DNA from 3 places in the Novosphingobium sp. YAF33 genome. Region 3 is predicted to be linked to each of the others. Evidence: predicted binding sites of a transcription regulator. Region 3 holds the regulator's gene; each other region holds the start of a gene.
What was found. The regulator LexA, encoded in region 3, represses DNA repair genes until DNA is damaged. The targets are predictions, from matches to a motif close to GTTCCNCNCTTGTTCT.

Region 1: a site for LexA is predicted at 2,308-2,323, ahead of AB4Z00_RS22520 (ATP-dependent helicase). Genes of this name have one in related genera too.
Region 2: a site for LexA is predicted at 2,694-2,709, ahead of uvrA (excinuclease ABC subunit UvrA). Genes of this name have one in related genera too.

Annotation. Positions count from the first base shown of each region.
Region 1 is NZ_JBFRCW010000015.1:9,530-15,479, reverse strand. Features, by position in the region: gene AB4Z00_RS22535 (pseudouridine synthase) at 1-888, shown strand, start outside; gene rsmD (16S rRNA (guanine(966)-N(2))-methyltransferase RsmD) at 915-1,472, shown strand; gene AB4Z00_RS22525 (hypothetical protein) at 1,518-2,192, opposite strand; gene AB4Z00_RS22520 (ATP-dependent helicase) at 2,327-4,627, shown strand; gene AB4Z00_RS22515 (carboxylesterase/lipase family protein) at 4,658-5,950, opposite strand, start outside.
Region 2 is NZ_JBFRCW010000001.1:190,008-195,957, reverse strand. Features, by position in the region: gene AB4Z00_RS00910 (trimeric intracellular cation channel family protein) at 1-404, opposite strand, end outside; gene AB4Z00_RS00905 (hypothetical protein) at 566-1,078, opposite strand; gene AB4Z00_RS00900 (hypothetical protein) at 1,152-1,613, opposite strand; gene AB4Z00_RS00895 (UrcA family protein) at 1,820-2,221, opposite strand; gene uvrA (excinuclease ABC subunit UvrA) at 2,721-5,630, shown strand; gene AB4Z00_RS00885 (hypothetical protein) at 5,633-5,755, shown strand; gene AB4Z00_RS00880 (hypothetical protein) at 5,810-5,950, shown strand, end outside.
Region 3 is NZ_JBFRCW010000003.1:204,198-210,147, forward strand. Features, by position in the region: gene trpC (indole-3-glycerol phosphate synthase TrpC) at 1-557, shown strand, start outside; gene moaC (cyclic pyranopterin monophosphate synthase MoaC) at 571-1,056, shown strand; gene AB4Z00_RS08140 (molybdopterin molybdotransferase MoeA) at 1,053-2,267, shown strand; gene lexA (transcriptional repressor LexA) at 2,401-3,099, shown strand; gene AB4Z00_RS08150 (ComEC/Rec2 family competence protein) at 3,147-5,369, opposite strand; gene gltX (glutamate--tRNA ligase) at 5,390-5,950, shown strand, end outside.

The sequences.
Region 1 (5,950 bases), on a different contig from region 3:
GAATCGCGCGGCAGCGCTTATGCGCCGCGCGGTCCCCGTCCGTCGGATTCCGGCCGCTTCGACAGTGAACGCCCGCGTCGCAAGCCCCCCCGCTCGGCGCCCCAGGCGGCAGCGCCCACACCCAAGTCCGCCGGGTTGCCCGTGCGCGAGGGCGAACGCATCGCCAAGCTGCTGGCCCGTGCCGGCATCGCCAGCCGCCGCGAAGCCGAACGCCTGATCATCGAAGGCCGCGTGAAGCTGGGTGAAGACGTGATCGAGACCCCCTCGACCGTGCTCGCCAACCTCAAGGGCGTCACCGTGGACGGCAACCCGGTCCGCGAGGCCGAGGAAACCCGCCTCTTCGCCTTCCACAAGCCCGCCGGCCTGCTCACCGCCGAGCGTGATCCCGCCGGCCGGCCGACGATCTACACCGCCTTGCGCAATGCCCTGCCCGAAGGCAGCGGCAGGGTGATGCCGATAGGCCGTCTCGATCTCAGTACCGAGGGCCTGCTGCTGCTGACCAATGACGGCGAGTTCAAGCGCGAGCTGGAACTGCCCGCCACCGGCGTGCCCCGCACTTATCGCGCCCGTACTTTCGGCGACATCAGCCAGGGACAGCTCGAAGACCTGATCGAAGGCATCGAGATCGAAGGCGTGGTCTACGGCAAGATCGACGCCAACATGGAGCGCCGCACCGGGCGCAACCAGTGGATCGAGATGACTTTGACGGAAGGTAAGAACCGCGAAGTCCGCCGTGTTCTCGAACACCTCGGCCTGCAGGTCAGCCGCCTGATTCGCACGTCTTACGGACCTTTCCGCCTGCTCGACCTGCCCAAGGGCATGGCCTTCGAGGTCACTCAGCGCGATCTCGAAAACTTCCGCAAGACCCTGCCGAGCATCAAGTCGTGAAGGGGCCCGCGGCCAGGGGCACAGCCGTGAAGACGGGCCTGCGCATCGTCGCGGGCGAATGGCGAGGCCGCAAGCTGGCAGCGCCCGAAGGCGATACCACCCGGCCGACGGCGGACCGCACGCGAGAGACGCTGTTCTCGATGCTGGCCAGCCGGCTCGGCACATTCGAGGGTCTGAAAGTCGCGGATCTCTTCGCGGGATCGGGTGCGCTGGGCCTTGAGGCGCTGTCGCGCGGTGCGGCCCATTGCCTCTTCGTCGACCAGGACCCGGCAGCGGTTCGCGCGATTCGCGCCAATATCGCCAATCTTCAGGCCCAGGGCCGGAGCGACGTCCGCGCCGGGTCGGTCATGGCGCTCGGCCCCGCCAAGGGAACACTCGACCTCGTACTGCTCGACCCACCTTACGAGACGGGCGCCGGCGCAGTCGCGATCGACAAGCTCGCGCGGCTCGGCTGGATCGGCGAACAGACCTGGGTCAGCCTGGAGACCGCCAAGACGGAAGCCGTTTCCATCAAGGGCTTCGAACTCGAAAGCTCGCGCGATGTCGGCAAGGCCCGCCTGCATCTGCTGCGGCCCGTCGGCTAAAAGGCAGCACCGTCCCGGACAAGGTTCGGGACGGTCTCGCCCGGCTTACTTGCCGCCGCGATTGCGACAGCCGTCCTTCACGGTCTTGCTGCAGACCGGATAATCCTTGTTCATCGCGGTCGCAGGCGGCGGGGTCATTGCGCCCTTGTAGGGACCGCCCTGATAGGTCTGGTCGGCCGGCATGGCCGGGCGCACCGTCTGGTCGGCATATTGCGGATCGGGAACGCCGGTCGTCGGCATGCCTTCACCCGGAGGGTTCGCCTGTGCCGGGGGCGTCGTCGGTGTCTTGCCGGCCATCTGCTGCGATATCGAGTTCCATGCGATCGCCTGCTGCTCCGGGGTCATCTTGTAGATTTGCCCGCGCTGGTCCGGGGTGAGCGCCCAGTAGCCCTTCTGCTGCGGCGCCGTGAGGCTCCAGTAATAGGCTTGATACTCCGGCGTCCACGAGTCGTAATCCGCGCGCTGGGCGGCCGGCCAGGCGTCGTACATGGACTTCTGGTCCGGTGTCATGGTCGAGGAGGTGATGGGCTTGGCCCCGGCCATGCCCGAGGGCATGCTCGAATCGGAAGGAGTTGCGGGCGGCGGCGGGGCTTCAGACACAGGGGGCATCTCGCCGGCAGTGTCCGTCGTGGTAGCCCCAGCGGTGTCTTGGGCCTGGACGGCGCCGGACATGCTCAGGATGGCCAGGGCTGCCGCACCCGAAAGGAGATATTTGTGCATGACTCACTCTCCATCTGCTCGTGTTTCTGGTTATTCTTTTCCGTGACTAGGCGACTCCCGGCGCCGGGGGATTGTTCCGGGGCTGCGACGAACCGGCCTTGCGCCACGACATCCCGTTCCCTAGATGTTCACGGGTGAACGATCTGCAATCCTCCCTGCCCGAAGCCTCCTCGGACCCCCTGCTGGAAGGGCTCAATCCGCCGCAGCGAGAGGCCGTGCTGACCACCGAAGGCGCGGTGCTGATGCTGGCCGGGGCCGGCACGGGCAAGACGGCGGCGCTCACCCGCCGCCTGGCGCATCTGGTGCGCAGCCGCCTCGCCTGGCCGAGCGAGATTCTCTGCGTCACGTTCACCAACAAGGCCGCCCGCGAAATGCGCGAGCGCGTGGGGCACCTGATCGGCCCGGCCGTGGAAGGCATGCCCTGGCTGGGCACGTTCCACGCCATCGCCGCCAAGATGCTGCGCCGCCATGCCGAACTGGTAGGGCTGCAACCCAACTACACGATCATCGATACCGACGATCAGTTGCGCCTGCTCAAGCAGCTCATCCAGGCCGAAGGGCTGGACGAAAAGCGCTGGCCCGCCCGCCAGCTTGCAGGTTGCATCGATCGCTGGAAGAATCGCGGCCTCAACCCGGCCGACCTCGATGCAGGCGAGAACGAGGCCTATGCCAATGGCCGCGGGCAGAAGTTCTACCAGCTCTATCAGGACCGCCTGAAGGCCGTGAACGCCTGCGATTTCGGCGACCTCCTACTGCACATGCTCAACATTCTGCGCACTCACCGCGAGGTGCTGGAACAGTACCAGCAGCGGTTCAAATACGTGATGGTGGATGAGTATCAAGACACCAACCAGGTCCAGTACCTGTGGCTCCGGCTCATCGCGCAGGAGCGCAAGAACATCTGCGTGGTGGGAGACGACGACCAGTCGATCTATTCCTGGCGCGGCGCCGAAGTGGCGAATATCCTCAAGTTCGAAAAGGATTTTCCGGGCGCCAAGGTGATCCGGCTGGAGCAGAACTATCGCTCCACCCCGCAGATCCTCGCCGCCGCTTCGGGCCTGATCGGCGAGAATACCCAGCGCCTCGGCAAGACGCTGTGGACCGAGCGCCATCCCGGCGACAAGGTCCGCGTGATCGGCGTCTGGGATGCCCCCGAAGAAGCGCGCCGCGTGGGCGACGAGATCGAGCGGCTGGAGCGCGAAGGCGCCCCGCTCGACCAGGTGGCCATCCTCGTGCGCGCACAGTACCAGACCCGCGAATTCGAAGACCGGTTCATCTCGATCGGCATGAAATATCGCATCGTCGGCGGCTTCCGCTTCTACGAACGCGCCGAAATCCGCGATGCCCTCGCCTATCTGCGCGTGATCGCGCAGCCGGCGGACGACCTTGCCTTCGAGCGCATCTACAATGCCCCCAAGCGCGGCCTGGGCGCCAAGGCGCTGGAGGCGCTGCACACGCTCGCTCGGCGCCGGAACATCCCGCTTGCCATGGCCGCGATCGAGATCGCCGACAGCGACGAATTGCCGGCCCGCCCGCGCAGCACGTTCCTGTCGCTGATGCGCGACTTCGCGCGGTGGCGGGACCTTTCCGGCACCGAGAACCCAGCCGATCTCATGCGCACCGTCTTGGATGAGAGCGGCTATACGGACGCGCTCCAGGCCGAGAAGACGCCCGAAGCCAGCGGACGCCTCGAAAACCTCGTCGAACTGGCGCGGGCCATGGAGGAATACGAAACGCTCGGCGATTTCCTCGAGCACGTCAGCCTCGTGATGGACAACGACGCCGCCTCCGACGAGGAAAAGGTCACGATCATGACCATGCATGCGGCCAAGGGACTCGAGTTCGAGCATGTGTTCCTGCCCGGCTGGGAGGAAGGCGTGTTCCCCTCGCAGCGGGCGATGGACGAAGGCGGATTGGCCAGCCTGGAGGAAGAGCGCCGGCTCGCCTACGTCGCGATCACCCGCGCGCGGCGCAAGTGCACGATCCTGCACGCGGCCAATCGGCGGATCTACGGCCAGTGGACCAGTTCGATCCCCTCGCGCTTCATTGCCGAACTTCCGGACGATCACGTCGAGAGCGAAACCACGCTGACCGGCGGCGCTTCGCTCTGGCGGGCGCAGTGGTCCGAAATGGCGGATCCCTTTGCCGAAGTGGCCCGCGCCCAGCCCGCCCGCACGGTGACGCGCGGCCCGGGGTGGCAGCGCGCCGCAGCCCGGGAATTCGATACCACGCCGCGCAAGATCGCCGAATCGACGCGCAGTGCCGCCAGCTTCGCGGCCAAACCGCGCACCGACATCGAAATCGGCAGCCGCGTGTTTCATGAGAAGTTCGGCTACGGCGCGGTGATCTCCCAGGAAGGCAACAAGCTGGAGATCGAATTCGAACAGGCCGGGCTCAAGCGCGTGCTCGACAGTTTCGTCAAACCGGCAGGCTGACGCGGGCCAACCTGCCAGCTTGATGCAATTTCAGAGGCCGGTCTTTACCGGCGCCGCGCGAATCTGCTCGATCCACGGATCGCGCTCGAAGCGCGCCGTGCCATCGGCTGCAAAGTCGAGAAGATCCCCGCCCTCCCCGGCGCGCGGCGACCACTTCGGCAAGGAGGCGCCGTTGGGATCGCCGGTCCGCGCGAAATTCACGAGATAGGCGCTGACGATCCGGCCCATCGCCTTGTCCCGCGCACTGGTCCGGTCTCCATATTTCACCGCCTGGGTATCGAGGAAGAACGGGATGTCGGTAGCGTGGCCGGCACCCTTGCCGCCGCCTTCCAGCGAGGACGCAACGTAGGAGAAGCGGTACTCGTAGACCGGAACGCCCGCCTTGGCGACAAGGCCGGAGATCTGCCGCGCGCCGGCTACCATGCCGCCACTGACGCCGCCGATGTCGTCGCTGGTCGCGCCGATCATCATCGGAACGTGGTGGAAACGGTTGGTTTCATAAGCCTTGCGCTGGTCCACCGCTATGCGGCCATCGGAGAAGGGACTGGCGAAGGTCCGCAAGCCCCCGGGCGGCGTGAACAGCGCCGCGAGATTGAGGCCGTCGATCACTTGCTCGGCCTTCAATCCGCGCAATTTCGCCAGGGCCTCCGGGTCGCCCGGAGCGATGCCCTTGGACTGCCCGAAGCGGCCACCGATCTCTTCGGTCGCGGCAAGATCCGGATTGGCCAGGCTCGTGCCGTTCCCGCCCGACATCACGACCGCTTTGTGAAATAGGCCATCGGCCTCGGGCGAGGTCACGAGATTGTTCACCGACATGCCGCCGGCGCTCTCGCCGATGATGGTGACATTGGCCGGATCGCCCCCGAAAGCCGCGATGTTGCGCTGAACCCAGCGCAGCGCGGCCAGCTGGTCCATGTAGCCGTAGTTGCCCCCCATGCCGCCGTCCTCCGCCGCCCGGGTAAGCGCCGGATGCGCGAAAGTCCCGAAGCGACCGATGCGGTAGTTGAAGCTGAAGAACAGGACGCCCTGCCGCGCCAGTTCCGCGCCGGAATAGGTCGGCGGAGACGCGCCCCCGTTCACGAAGCCGCCGCCGTAGATCCACACGACCACCGGCAGCTTGCCCTTGGCTGCGGCAGGACGCCAGACATTGGCGTAGAGGCAATCCTCGGCAGGCGGCGTGCCGAGCGGCGCCGCGTCTCCCTCGAAGGGCTTCTGCATGCAGTCATGGCCATAAGTCGTGGCCTCGCGGGTTCCCTGCCAGGCGGCGGCGGGTTGCGGCGCGCGCCAGCGCAAGGGACCGATCGGCGGCGCGGCGAAAGGAAT
Region 2 (5,950 bases), on a different contig from region 3:
GGCGCGCCGTCCAGGCCGTAGTCCAGGCACTTGCGGGTGCCGGCCACGGCAGCGAGCGCCAGGCCCACGCCCTCGAACATGTCGATGGCGAGCGGCGGGGTGACATTCGCCACCGGCCCCAGCATCAGGGATGCCGCGATCACCCCCGCGGTCGCGGCCAGGGCAAGGGCGGCATAGCGCCAGTCGCGCAGCGGCGCCGGGGGGTGTTCGCCCAGCAGGAGATCGCGGATCACGCCGCCGCCGACGGAACCGACGAAAGCGAGCACCAGGATACCGAAGAGGTCGAGATCGGCCTGCACCCCGGTCAGCGCGCATTCGGCCGCGAGCACGAAAGTGGCGGCGAGGTCGACGGCGGTCAGCATCCTGTCACGGATGCGGGCGTTGGCGGGTGCCGCAGGCGTCACGGGCAGCGGCCGATCACAGGAAATCCGCAGCGTCTGTCGGCATCATGACTGCCCCCTGGAAGTGTGCGCCCGCCATGCCGTGCGCGGTCTTCTCACGGCAAGTCTAACACGGCTGGGCCATTGCTCAAGGAAGGGCGCTCAAGAAGGGGGGCCAGGTGCGCTCAGGCGCCGGGCGTCTTGGCGATCGGCACCAGCAGCGCCGAAGTGCCGTCGACGAAGTCGATGCGCAGGTGCGAACCGTGACGCTCCTGTACAATGGTCCAGGTGCGGGCGGAAAGCATGAGGCCCCAGAACCGCGTAGCCATGAGTTCAGCCCTGGTGTTGCCGCAACCCGCCGCCGTGCTGATGCTGGTATACTTGCCGTCCCGGTTCAGCCCGCCAAAGGGCTCGCCCGGAACGCCGGTCCAGCGAAGATCGCCCTGGCTTACGGAATTGCAGGACCAGGTGCCGGAGACATAACCGTCCCGCGCAAAGTGCAGGGTGGCGGCGGTGCGCGCACCCTTCCCCCCGTTCGTGCGGTGGGGGACGCGGTGCCCCTGCAATTCGTGCAAGGCCCAGGGCTGGCCGGTCAGCCGCGGTGCCTCGCCTGCCTCCGCGCTGCCGATCCGGTGCGCGGCGATGTCGGGCGAGCATCCACAAAGGAGCAGGGCAAGAATCAGGGCCGGTCTGGTCATGTTTCCGGAAAGCCACGGAAAGATGACGGCACGGCGACCGAAACGGTGTTTCGGCGCCGGTCCCTGGTATGTGTCAGCGCTCGCAGCGCGAATAGTCACCCGCGCGGCAGGCCGAGACGTCGCGGCGCCACTGCGCCAGATCGGCCTCGTAGTCGCGGCGGGCCTGGGCATAAGCGCGCGAAGGGCTGGAAGAGGCCGGGCGTTCGTCCCGGCGCGCATAAGGCTCGCCGTCCTCGTCGCCGGCATAGTCGCCGCGTGCATATTGCCCGGTCGCCTCGTCTTCCTGCTCGTCCCCGCCGCCCTGGCGCGCACGATAGGCTTTCCAGCCGGAAGCGTATTGCGCATCGCGCTTGCGCACATAGTCCAGCTGGTCACGATTGAGCTTGCGGATGATCGCGGCGTCGCGGGCAATGTCCTCGGCGCTCATGCGGTCGTTGGGATCGTCGGCCCGCGCGGTACCGGAAAAGCCCGGCGCACAAAGCGCCAGCGTGCCCAGCGCCAGCAGGATACGCGTACCCGTCTTGCGGCCCCTCATTGTTCTCGTCTCCGTCCCTGGATGATCCTGGCGATCCCTGGCGATCCCTGGCGAGGCGCGGGGCCGGAGGCAATTCGATATGCGACGAGCGGCAGGCGTGCACGACGAGGCGCGCGAGGCGTGCGCCGGATGGCGGCAAAAAGAAGCCGCCGACAGGAACTTTCCCGTCAGCGGCTTCCTCGGCGGAGTCTGAGACTAAGGTGTGCCTACTTCCCCCGGCGCGCCACGACGGCGAGGCTGGGGGTGGCTGCCGCCAGCTGGCCCGGGTTTTCGCGGGCGGCCATCCGCGTCGCCATCATTTCATCGCGGGCCGCAAAAGCCCGGTCGAGCGAGGCATCGCGGCAGTCGTGGACGCGGGCCAGTTGATCCAGCTGGTTGCTTTCAAGCGGTCCGCAAACGGCGCGAACGGCAACTTCCAGCCGGGTATTGAGCGTATCGATACCCGCTTGGGTATCGAGGTTGAGGTCGCCGTAACGCACCTCACGATGCGGAACGTCGCGGAGCGAGCCGTCCTTGACGACCACGTCGGCAAGGGCCGGGGCGACAAGCCCCGAGGTCGCCACGAACAGCATGCCGATGGCGGCGAAAGCGGTGTGAATCCTGGTCATTGCATTCTCCTGTTGCTCAAGAGTGCAGATCTCCGCACGCAAGCCCCCACGGCCCGCGAAACGCGAACTGCAACGCGACCTCAATCGATGAGAAAAGTCGTTCCCAAACAACGGTAACGTCGCGGGGAGTGTGTCGACTCCATTGAACATGTATATACTTTAGTCTTGCCCCTTCGATCCCGCCTTGGCTTTTGAGCAATGTCTGGACATTTACTTGTATGTCTTGTTGACCATGCGGCAAAAGGTGAGTCGGTTATTATTACCGGGCAACTTCTCTATTACTCTTAACCTCGTCGCATTCAAGTCATCCATTGGGTCGGATCGTCGAACGGCATAGTTCGGCCGACGGATGACATCGCCGGCCGGGCGGCCGCCGCGATGCGCAGGGCAAACCGTTGCAATCCGGCAGCCGGTTCCCACATGAGGTCCCGTCCCTGCAGCAAAAGCTCTGGTCGCGGCTGCTTGCGCTTTGCGAACAAATCTGGAACACGTCACCTCCATGAGTCTCTCCCACATCACGGTGCGCGGTGCGCGCGAGCACAACCTCAAGGGCTTCGACATCGAGCTTCCGCGCGAGAAGCTGATCGTCATCACCGGGCTTTCCGGCTCGGGGAAATCCAGCCTCGCTTTCGACACCATCTATGCCGAGGGGCAGCGCCGCTATGTCGAGAGCCTCTCGGCCTATGCGCGCCAGTTCCTGGAGATGATGCAGAAGCCGGATGTCGAGCATATCGACGGCCTCAGCCCCGCCATCTCGATCGAGCAGAAGACCACCAGCCGCAACCCGCGCTCCACGGTGGCGACGGTGACCGAGATCTGGGATTACATGCGCCTGCTCTGGGCGCGCGTGGGCATTCCCTATTCGCCCGCCACCGGCCTGCCGATCGAGGCGCAGACCGTCTCCAACATGGTCGACCGGGTGATGGAACTGCCCGAAGGCACCCGCGCCTACCTGCTCGCCCCGGTCGTGCGCGGCCGCAAGGGCGAGTATCGCAAGGAATTGGCGGAGTGGCAGAAGGCCGGCTACACCCGCGTGCGCATCGACGGCGAACTCTACGCGATCGAGGACGCCCCCGCGCTCGACAAGAAGTACAAGCACGACATCGAAGTCGTGGTGGACCGCATCGCCGTGAAGGACGGCATCCAGACCCGCCTTGCCGACAGCTTCGAACAGGCGCTGAAGCTGGCCGAAGGGCTGGCCTATATCGACCTTGCCGACGGCGTGGTTCCGGGCCGCGAGGACGAGGGGAAGGGCAGCAAGAAGACGCTCAAGGGCGCGGGCCTGCCCGCCAACCGCATCGTCTTCTCCGAGAAGTTCGCCTGCCCGGTCAGCGGCTTCACCATCGAGGAGATCGAGCCACGCCTGTTCTCGTTCAACGCGCCGCAGGGTGCGTGCCCGGCCTGTGATGGCCTGGGCGAGAAGCTACTGTTCGACCCGCAACTGGTGGTGCCGAACGAGCATCTCAGCCTCAAGCAGGGCGCCATCGTGCCCTGGGCCAAGTCCAACCCGCCTTCGCCTTACTATATGCAGGTGCTCTCCAGCCTGGCCGCGCACTTCGGGTTCGACCTCACCACGCCGTGGGACGCGCTCTCGCCCGAGGTGAAGATCGTCATTCTCTACGGCACCGCGGGTAAGGCCGTGCCGCTCACCTTCAAGGACGGGCGCAAGGAATACACCGTCAACAAGCCGTTCGAGGGCGTGATCGGCAACCTCAACCGCCGCATGATCCAGACCGACAGCGCCTGGATGCGCGAGGAACTGTCCAAGTTCCAGACCGCGCAGCCCTGCGAGACCTGCGAGGGCAAGCGCCTCAAGCCCGAGGCGCTTTCGGTCAAGATCGCCGGCAGCGACATCGCCGATGCCGCGCGCCTCTCCGTGTCGGACGGCTTCGCGTGGTTCGGGGAGCTTGAGGGCAAGCTCACCAGCCAGCAGCAGCAGATCGCCAAGGCCATCCTCAAGGAAATCAACGAGCGGCTGGGCTTCCTCAACAACGTCGGGCTCGATTACCTCAACCTCGACCGTACTTCCGGCACCTTGTCGGGCGGCGAGAGCCAGCGCATCCGCTTGGCCAGCCAGATCGGCTCGGGCCTTTCGGGCGTGCTCTACGTGCTCGATGAACCCTCGATCGGCCTCCACCAGCGCGACAACGACATGCTGCTGGAAACGCTGAAGCGCCTGCGCGACCTGGGCAATACCGTGATCGTCGTCGAGCATGACGAGGACGCCATTCGCACCGCCGACCATATCGTCGACCTCGGCCCCGGCGCCGGTGTCCACGGCGGCGAAGTCGTGGCCGAAGGCACGCTGAAGCAAGTGCTCAAGAGCAAGAACAGCCTCACCGCCGCCTACCTCAACGGCACCCGTAAGATCGAGGTGCCGACCGAGCGCCGCAAGGGCAACGGCAAGAAGATCGTGGTCGAGAACGCCCGCGCCAACAACTTGCGGAACGTCACGGCGGCGTTCCCGCTCGGCACGTTCTGCTGCGTCACCGGCGTCTCCGGTTCGGGAAAAAGCTCGCTCACCATCGATACCCTGCAGGCCGGCGCCTCGCGTCAGCTCAACGGCGCGCGCGTGGTGGCGGGCGCGCACGACCGCATCACCGGCCTCGAAAACTGCGACAAGGTCATCGAGATCGACCAGTCCCCGATCGGCCGCACCCCGCGCTCCAACCCCGCCACTTATACCGGCGCCTTCACCCAGATCCGCGACTGGTTCGCGGGCCTGCCGGAATCCCAGGCGCGCGGCTACAAGGCCGGGCGCTTCAGCTTCAACGTCAAGGGCGGCCGCTGCGAGGCGTGCCAGGGCGACGGCCTCATCAAGATCGAGATGCACTTCCTGCCCGACGTCTACGTCACCTGCGAGGAATGCCACGGCAAGCGCTACAACCGTGAAACGCTGGAAGTGAAGTTCAAGGGCCACTCCATCGCCGACGTGCTCGACATGACGATCGAGGACGCCGAAGAGTTCTTCAAGGCCGTGCCCCCCATCCGCGACAAGATGCACATGCTGAACGAAGTCGGGCTCGGTTACGTCAAGGTCGGCCAGCAGGCCACCACGCTCTCGGGCGGCGAGGCGCAGCGCGTCAAGCTCGCCAAGGAACTCGCCCGCCGCTCCACCGGGCAGACGCTCTACATCCTCGACGAGCCCACCACCGGCCTCCATTTCGAGGACGTGCGCAAGCTCCTCGAAGTGCTCCACCGCCTGGTCGAGCAGGGCAATTCGGTGGTGGTGATTGAGCACAACCTCGACGTCATCAAGACCGCCGACTGGATCATCGACATGGGCCCCGAAGGCGGCGTCCGCGGCGGCCAGGTCATCGCCGAAGGCACGCCGGAGGATATCGTCAAGGTGAAGGCATCCTTCACCGGGCACTATCTGAAGCCGCTGCTTTCCAGCTGGGCGAAGTAGCGGTGACAGGCTGGCGCGCGCAGTTCGAGGACGCCTTGCGCGTTCTCGCGCGTGTCAGCATGGCCATGGACGATGCGGGGCATCGCCCACCGATCCTCGTCGGCGGTGCGGCGGTGGAAATCTAAACCCAGGGCCAGATCGCCACTGGCGATTTCGACCTGATCTGCGGCCGGCAGGATTTGCTGGAGGAGCAGTTAGCCCGCTTCGGCTTCGAGCGCCCGTCCGGCCCCGGAAAAAGCACGCGCGGCTGGATACATCGGGAACTGGGTATGGGGTTCGAGGTCGTATCCGACACCCTGCTCGGAGGGCTCGCGGATCGC
Region 3 (5,950 bases):
CCATCGCTTATGAGCGCGGCGGTGCGGCCTGCCTCTCGGTGCTGACCGACGCGCCCTACTTCCAGGGCCATGAAGATTTCCTCGTCGAGGCCCGGGCCGCCTGCTCGCTTCCGGTGATCCGCAAGGATTTCATGATCGATCCCTGGCAGGTCGCAGAGGCGCGCTCGATCGGCGCCGACGCGATCCTGATCATCGTCGCCGCGCTGGACGACGTGCTTATGGCCGAAATCGAGGCTGCGGCGCGTGAGCGCGGGATGGACTGCCTGGTCGAAGTCCACAACGAAGACGAGATGGAGCGGGCGAGCCGCCTCAAGTCGCGCCTCATTGGCGTGAACAACCGCGATCTCAAGCGGTTCGCGACCGATATTTCGACGACGGAACGCCTCGCCCCGCTGGCGCCCGCCGGCACCCTGCTCGTGAGCGAAAGCGGCATCAACACTCACGCCGATCTGGAACGGCTGTCGGCTTGCGGCGCCCGTACTTTCCTCGTTGGCGAGAGCCTGATGCGTCAGGCGGATGTCCAAGCGGCAACCCGCCAGCTCCTCTTCGCAGATTGAGGATAGCCCGCGCTTGAGCAAGTCCCTTACTCACATCGATGCGGAAGGCTCGGCCCGCATGGTCGACGTTGGCGCCAAGGCCGCGACCCGCAGGGTCGCCGTGGCGTCCGGACGGATCACGATGAGCGCCTCGGCCCTGGAAGCGATCCGCGCCGGCAATGCACCGAAAGGCGACGTGCTGGGAACGGCGCGCATCGCGGGGATCATGGCCGCCAAGAAGACGGCGGACCTCATCCCGATGTGCCACCCCCTCACGCTCGACGCCGTAAACCTGGATTTCACGTTCGAGGACAGCGCCGTGCTGGCCGTGGGCACTGCATCGCTGAGCGGCAAGACCGGGGTGGAAATGGAAGCCATTACAGCGGTTTCCGTGGCTCTGCTTACAATTTACGACATGGCCAAGGCGCTCGACAAGGGCATGGTCATCGGTGACATTCGCCTGATCGAAAAGCGTGGCGGCAAATCGGGCGACTGGCGGTTTGAGACATCGCCGCGATGATCCCGCCGATCGCTCTGGAAGAGGCACAGGCCCGTCTGCTTGCGCTGGTCGAGCCGCGGCCCGTCGAGCACGTCGACATCGACGGTGCGCTGGGTCGCTATCTCGCGGCCCCCTTGCTGGCACGCCGGGTCCAGCCCGCCGCCGACATCTCCGCCATGGACGGTTATGCCGTAAGCGAAGGGGACCTGTCCGGACCCTGGCAGTTGATCGGTGAAAGCGCGGCAGGACGGCCCTTCGGTGCAGCCGTCGATCCGGGCCAAGCCGTGCGGATATCCACCGGCGCCCTGTTGCCCGACAATGCGCGGGCCGTGATCCTGCAGGAGGATGTCGACCGTGAGGGCGATCGCCTCGCCCTCACGGGAGAGGCGCCCTCACCAGGCCACAAGCACGTCCGCTTCCGCGGCATGGATTTCGCCGATGGAGCGCCGCTGCTGGCCGCCGGGGCACTGATCGGGCCGGCACAGGCCGGTCTTGCCATTTCGGCGGGCCACCGACATCTCGCCGTCCGCCGCCGCCCCCGGCTCACCGTGATCGATAGCGGCGATGAATTGTCCGGCGATCCCGAATGCTGCGCAGCCCATCAGATACCCGCCAGCAACGGCGCCATGCTGACCGCTCTAGCGCGTAGCGTTCCCGTCGATGCAAATCGAAATGGACCAATCCCCGACGATCTGGACGCTCTGGTCGCCGCCTTCGACGCGGCCGCCGATGCCGACGTGATCGTGACGAGCGGGGGAGCGTCAGTGGGCGATCACGACCTTCTCCGGCCGGCACTGGAAAAATGGGGCGCCGAAATCGACTTCTGGCGCGTCGCGATCAAACCCGGCAAGCCGCTCATGGTCGCGACACGGCAGACGGCAGGGCGTCGTCAACTGGTGATCGGGCTTCCCGGCAATCCCGTGTCCAGCCTGGTGACCGCATATTTCTTCGTTCTCCCCGTATTGCGCGCGTTTCTGGGCGCCGCGCAGCCCTTACCCCGCGCGATTGCCACCCGGCTTTCGGCACCTTTGAGGACGGGGGGTGCGCGCCGCGAATTCCTGCGGGGATCCTGGGATGGTGAGGCGGTCCATGCCCTCTCGCTACAGGATAGCGGCGCCTTGTCCTCGCTTGCCGCCAGCAATGTCCTGATCGACCGGTCGGCGCATGCCCTCGCCGCTGATCGCGGTGATCCCGTTCAGGTGTTCTTGCTCCAAAATGGCGGTATTGCTTGACGATACCCTATTCGTTGCATAATTGTTCCCTCATTGTTCGCAGACAAGTTCCCTGAACGACACATCAAGTCAGCCGGGGCCGGTTCGTCGGGCGATTCAGGCCAAGTGCCACAGAACACATGAGGCTAAGCAGATGTTGACGCGCAAGCAGCACGAATTGCTCCGGTTCATCCAGGTCCGGCTTGAAGAAAGCGGCATTTCCCCCAGCTTCGAGGAAATGAAGGAAGCGCTCGATCTCAAGTCGAAGTCGGGCGTCCATCGGTTGATTTCCGCGCTGGAGGAACGTGGCTTCATCCGCCGCCTTCCCAACCGTGCCCGCGCTCTCGAAGTGCTCCGCCAGCCCGAAGACGCCACGAGCAAGCCGGCCAAGACCGCGGCTGCGGTATCGGCGGCGCGTGGCGGCAACGCCGCACCGTCCCGTCCGGCGGCGGTCGCCAGGCCCGCCAACGATGTGATCGAAATCCCCCTTCATGGTCGTATTGCCGCGGGCGTGCCGATCGAGGCCCTGGAAGGCCAGTCCTCGCTGCCGGTGCCTGCGGCCCTGCTCGGTGCAGGCGATCACTATGCGCTGGAAGTCTCGGGCGACTCGATGGTCGATGCCGGCATTCTCGACGGAGATTTCGCACTCGTAAAGCGGACCACCACGGCCAGGGATGGCGAGATCGTCGTCGCCCTTGTCCGGGGCGAGGAAGCGACGCTCAAGTATCTGCGCCGGGAAGATGGCATGGTGCGCCTCGATCCCGCGAACGCCGCTTACGAACCGCAGATCTACGGACCTGACGAAGTAGAAGTCCAGGGCAAGCTGGCAGGTCTGCTGCGCCGCTATCATTGATCCGTTTCAGGAGGGCGCCCTGTTCGCCCTCCTCAGGCCAGCGGTCGCTAATACCATCCCTTGCGTTCGATCATGGCCGGCGTAGCGGGTTTCCACCAGCCATGGTTTCCTTGCCCCTCCGCCACGGTCGTCACACTGCGGCTTGCAAGATCGATAGTCAGCCCGCCCGTTCGATCCAGCATCTGGCGATCAACTTTGAGCCACTTCGGCCGGCAGGTCCTCGGCAGGCGGCGCTCGGCAATCACCACGTCGGCCCACCTGCACGCCTCGGCCAGTTGCATCTCGGGGACGATGGCCCTCCCCCGCGCGATCAACACATGCCGAGCCCCCTGGCCGTGACGTAGCTCGACGGCGCAGAAGTCCGCGTTGCATCGCGTTCCGGGCGCCGTCTGCGCATTGACCGGGACCTCTCGCGTCCCGGCAACTTCCATGAGGTTGTCCAGGGCGTAGTTCCCGGAACCGGCGCGGAGCATCACGAGCCGATGGCTCTCGGGATCGATCCAGCCCACATGGCGGCCATCGCCCGAAACCATCATGTCCGGAACCGGAATGAGCATCAAGCCGAAGAAACCGGCAGCTATAGGCAAAATCCCCCATAGCCGGATGCGACTGTCCCAAAGGCCCAGCCAGAGCCCTCCAGCAACAAACAACGCAAAATGCCACCCACTCATCGTGGGCATCACCCGAACGGCTCCCGGTTCCGCGGCTATGAAGCGGGCGATGGCCAGCAGGGCGTCGATAGCGTGGTTCGCCAGCCACCACACCGGACCTCCAAGCCCAACCACATCGAGCAGGAGCGCCAGGGCGACGAAAGGCATGATGACCAGCGTCGTCAAAGGGATCGCGATCACATTGGCGACAGAACCATAGAGGCCGGCACGATGGAAATGGAACAGGGCGATGGGCATCAACGCCAATTCGATCACAATGCCGGTGATCAGGATCATCGTGAGGTGGCGCATGACCTTGAAAGGCCAGGCCTCTTCCCGGGGTGCCAACCAGCGCTTCAGCGGCTCTGCATTGCCGAGTGCCACCAAAACCATCACCGCCGCGAAGCTCATCTGGAAGCTGGGACCGACGACCGACTCGGGCCAGATGAGCAGCACGATGACAGCCGCCACCGCCAGCAAGCGCATGGACAGCGCTTCACGGCCCCATGCCATGGCAGCGAGAACGAGCAGAGCGCCCAGGAAAGCGCGCATGGTAGGAACCTGCGAGCCGCTCAACAGCGTGTAACCCAGCCCCGCGGCCGCGCCGCATGTTGCGGCCAGTATCGGCAGGCGGACCCTCAGGGCCAGTGCCGGGAAAAGGGCCAGAAGGCGCAATACGACGAAATAGACGCAGCCGATCACGGCACTCACGTGAAGTCCGCTGATCGACAGAAGGTGGRCCAGGCCCGCATCGCGCATGGCCTGGGCATCATCCTGGCCGATCGCGCCCATGTCTCCGGTCGTCAGCGCTGCCGCGATACCGCCCGGCGACCCTGCGAGACGCATCGTTATATGACGGGACAACGCGGCACGCTGGTCGGCGAGCCAATCGCCTCCACGCCCGAGCGATATCACTTCGACCGGCGATGTAATCGAGCCCGTGGCTGCCAGGCCCGAAAACCAGGCCCCGCGCGCAAAATCGTATCCACCAGGGAACATGGGTGATGCCGGAGGGGTAAGCCGGCCGCGGAACCTAATGACCGCACCGGTGCTCAGCGGCTGTTCCCGCAGCGCGGTCGGCAGGTTGACCCGGACTTTGATGGACCGCCCGCTTCGTGGCTCTCGCAACGCCAGTGTCAGCCGATCTCGCTGCAGCGCCGGCTGCTCTTCGAGCGACAGCACCCGGGCCGTGAAGATGCCCGCCATGGTCCGCTCTATGGCCGGTTGCCCGACGATTTCCGACCGGGTCCAGATCGATAGGCACCCTGCCAGGACGACCAGCGATAGCGAAAGGATCGCCTGTCTGATATAAGGGAACCGAGCCGAGCCCACGTGCCAGTTCAATGCGAATAATGCAATCGCGACGCATACTACGCAAAGGGCTACCCATGTCGCTGCAGACGACAGGAAAAACCAAGCAATTGCGCCAGTTCCAAAGGCCACGGCCAGCCACGGCGCTCTGGTGAAACTGCAGTTCGAAAGAAAACACTCGACACCCGCCAAACCGCTCGACAAGTGGCTCTTGCTGATCCATGGGCGATGCTGCAATGCAGCGCCTCCGGCTAAAACCGGACGCTCGAAATCAACCGTCGTGGCGGCGTGGCTGGCCATGACGAGCATAGGACAGGAAGGTTATTAGAATGGCAAGCGGCAGTGCATCGAGCGGAGCGGTGGCAAGCAAGGCCGTCGTCACGCGCTTTGCCCCCTCGCCCACGGGTTATCTCCATATCGGAGGCGCTCGTACCGCACTCTTCAACTGGCTCTTCGCCCGTCACCACGGCGGCAAGTATCTGCTTCGCATCGAGGACACCGACCGCGCGCGCTCGACCGAGCCGGCGATCGAGGCGATCTTCGACGGACTGACCTGGCTCGGCCTCGATGGCGACGAACCGGCGGTGTTCCAGTTCGCCCGTTCGGACCGCCATGCTGAAGTGGCCGCCGATCTGTTGGCTAACGGCCACGCCTATCGCTGCTACCTCACGACCGAGGAACTCGCCGAACGCCGCCAGAAGGCACAGGAAGAACGCCGCCCGTTCCGCATCGACAGCGAATGGCGCGATGCCGATCCCTCGACCTGGCCCGCCGACAAGTCCTACGTCGTGCGCGTCAAGGCGCCGCGTGACGGCGAGACGACGATCACCGATCTGGTCCAGGGCGAAGTCACCGTTCGGAACGAGGAAATCGACGATTTCGTCATCCTG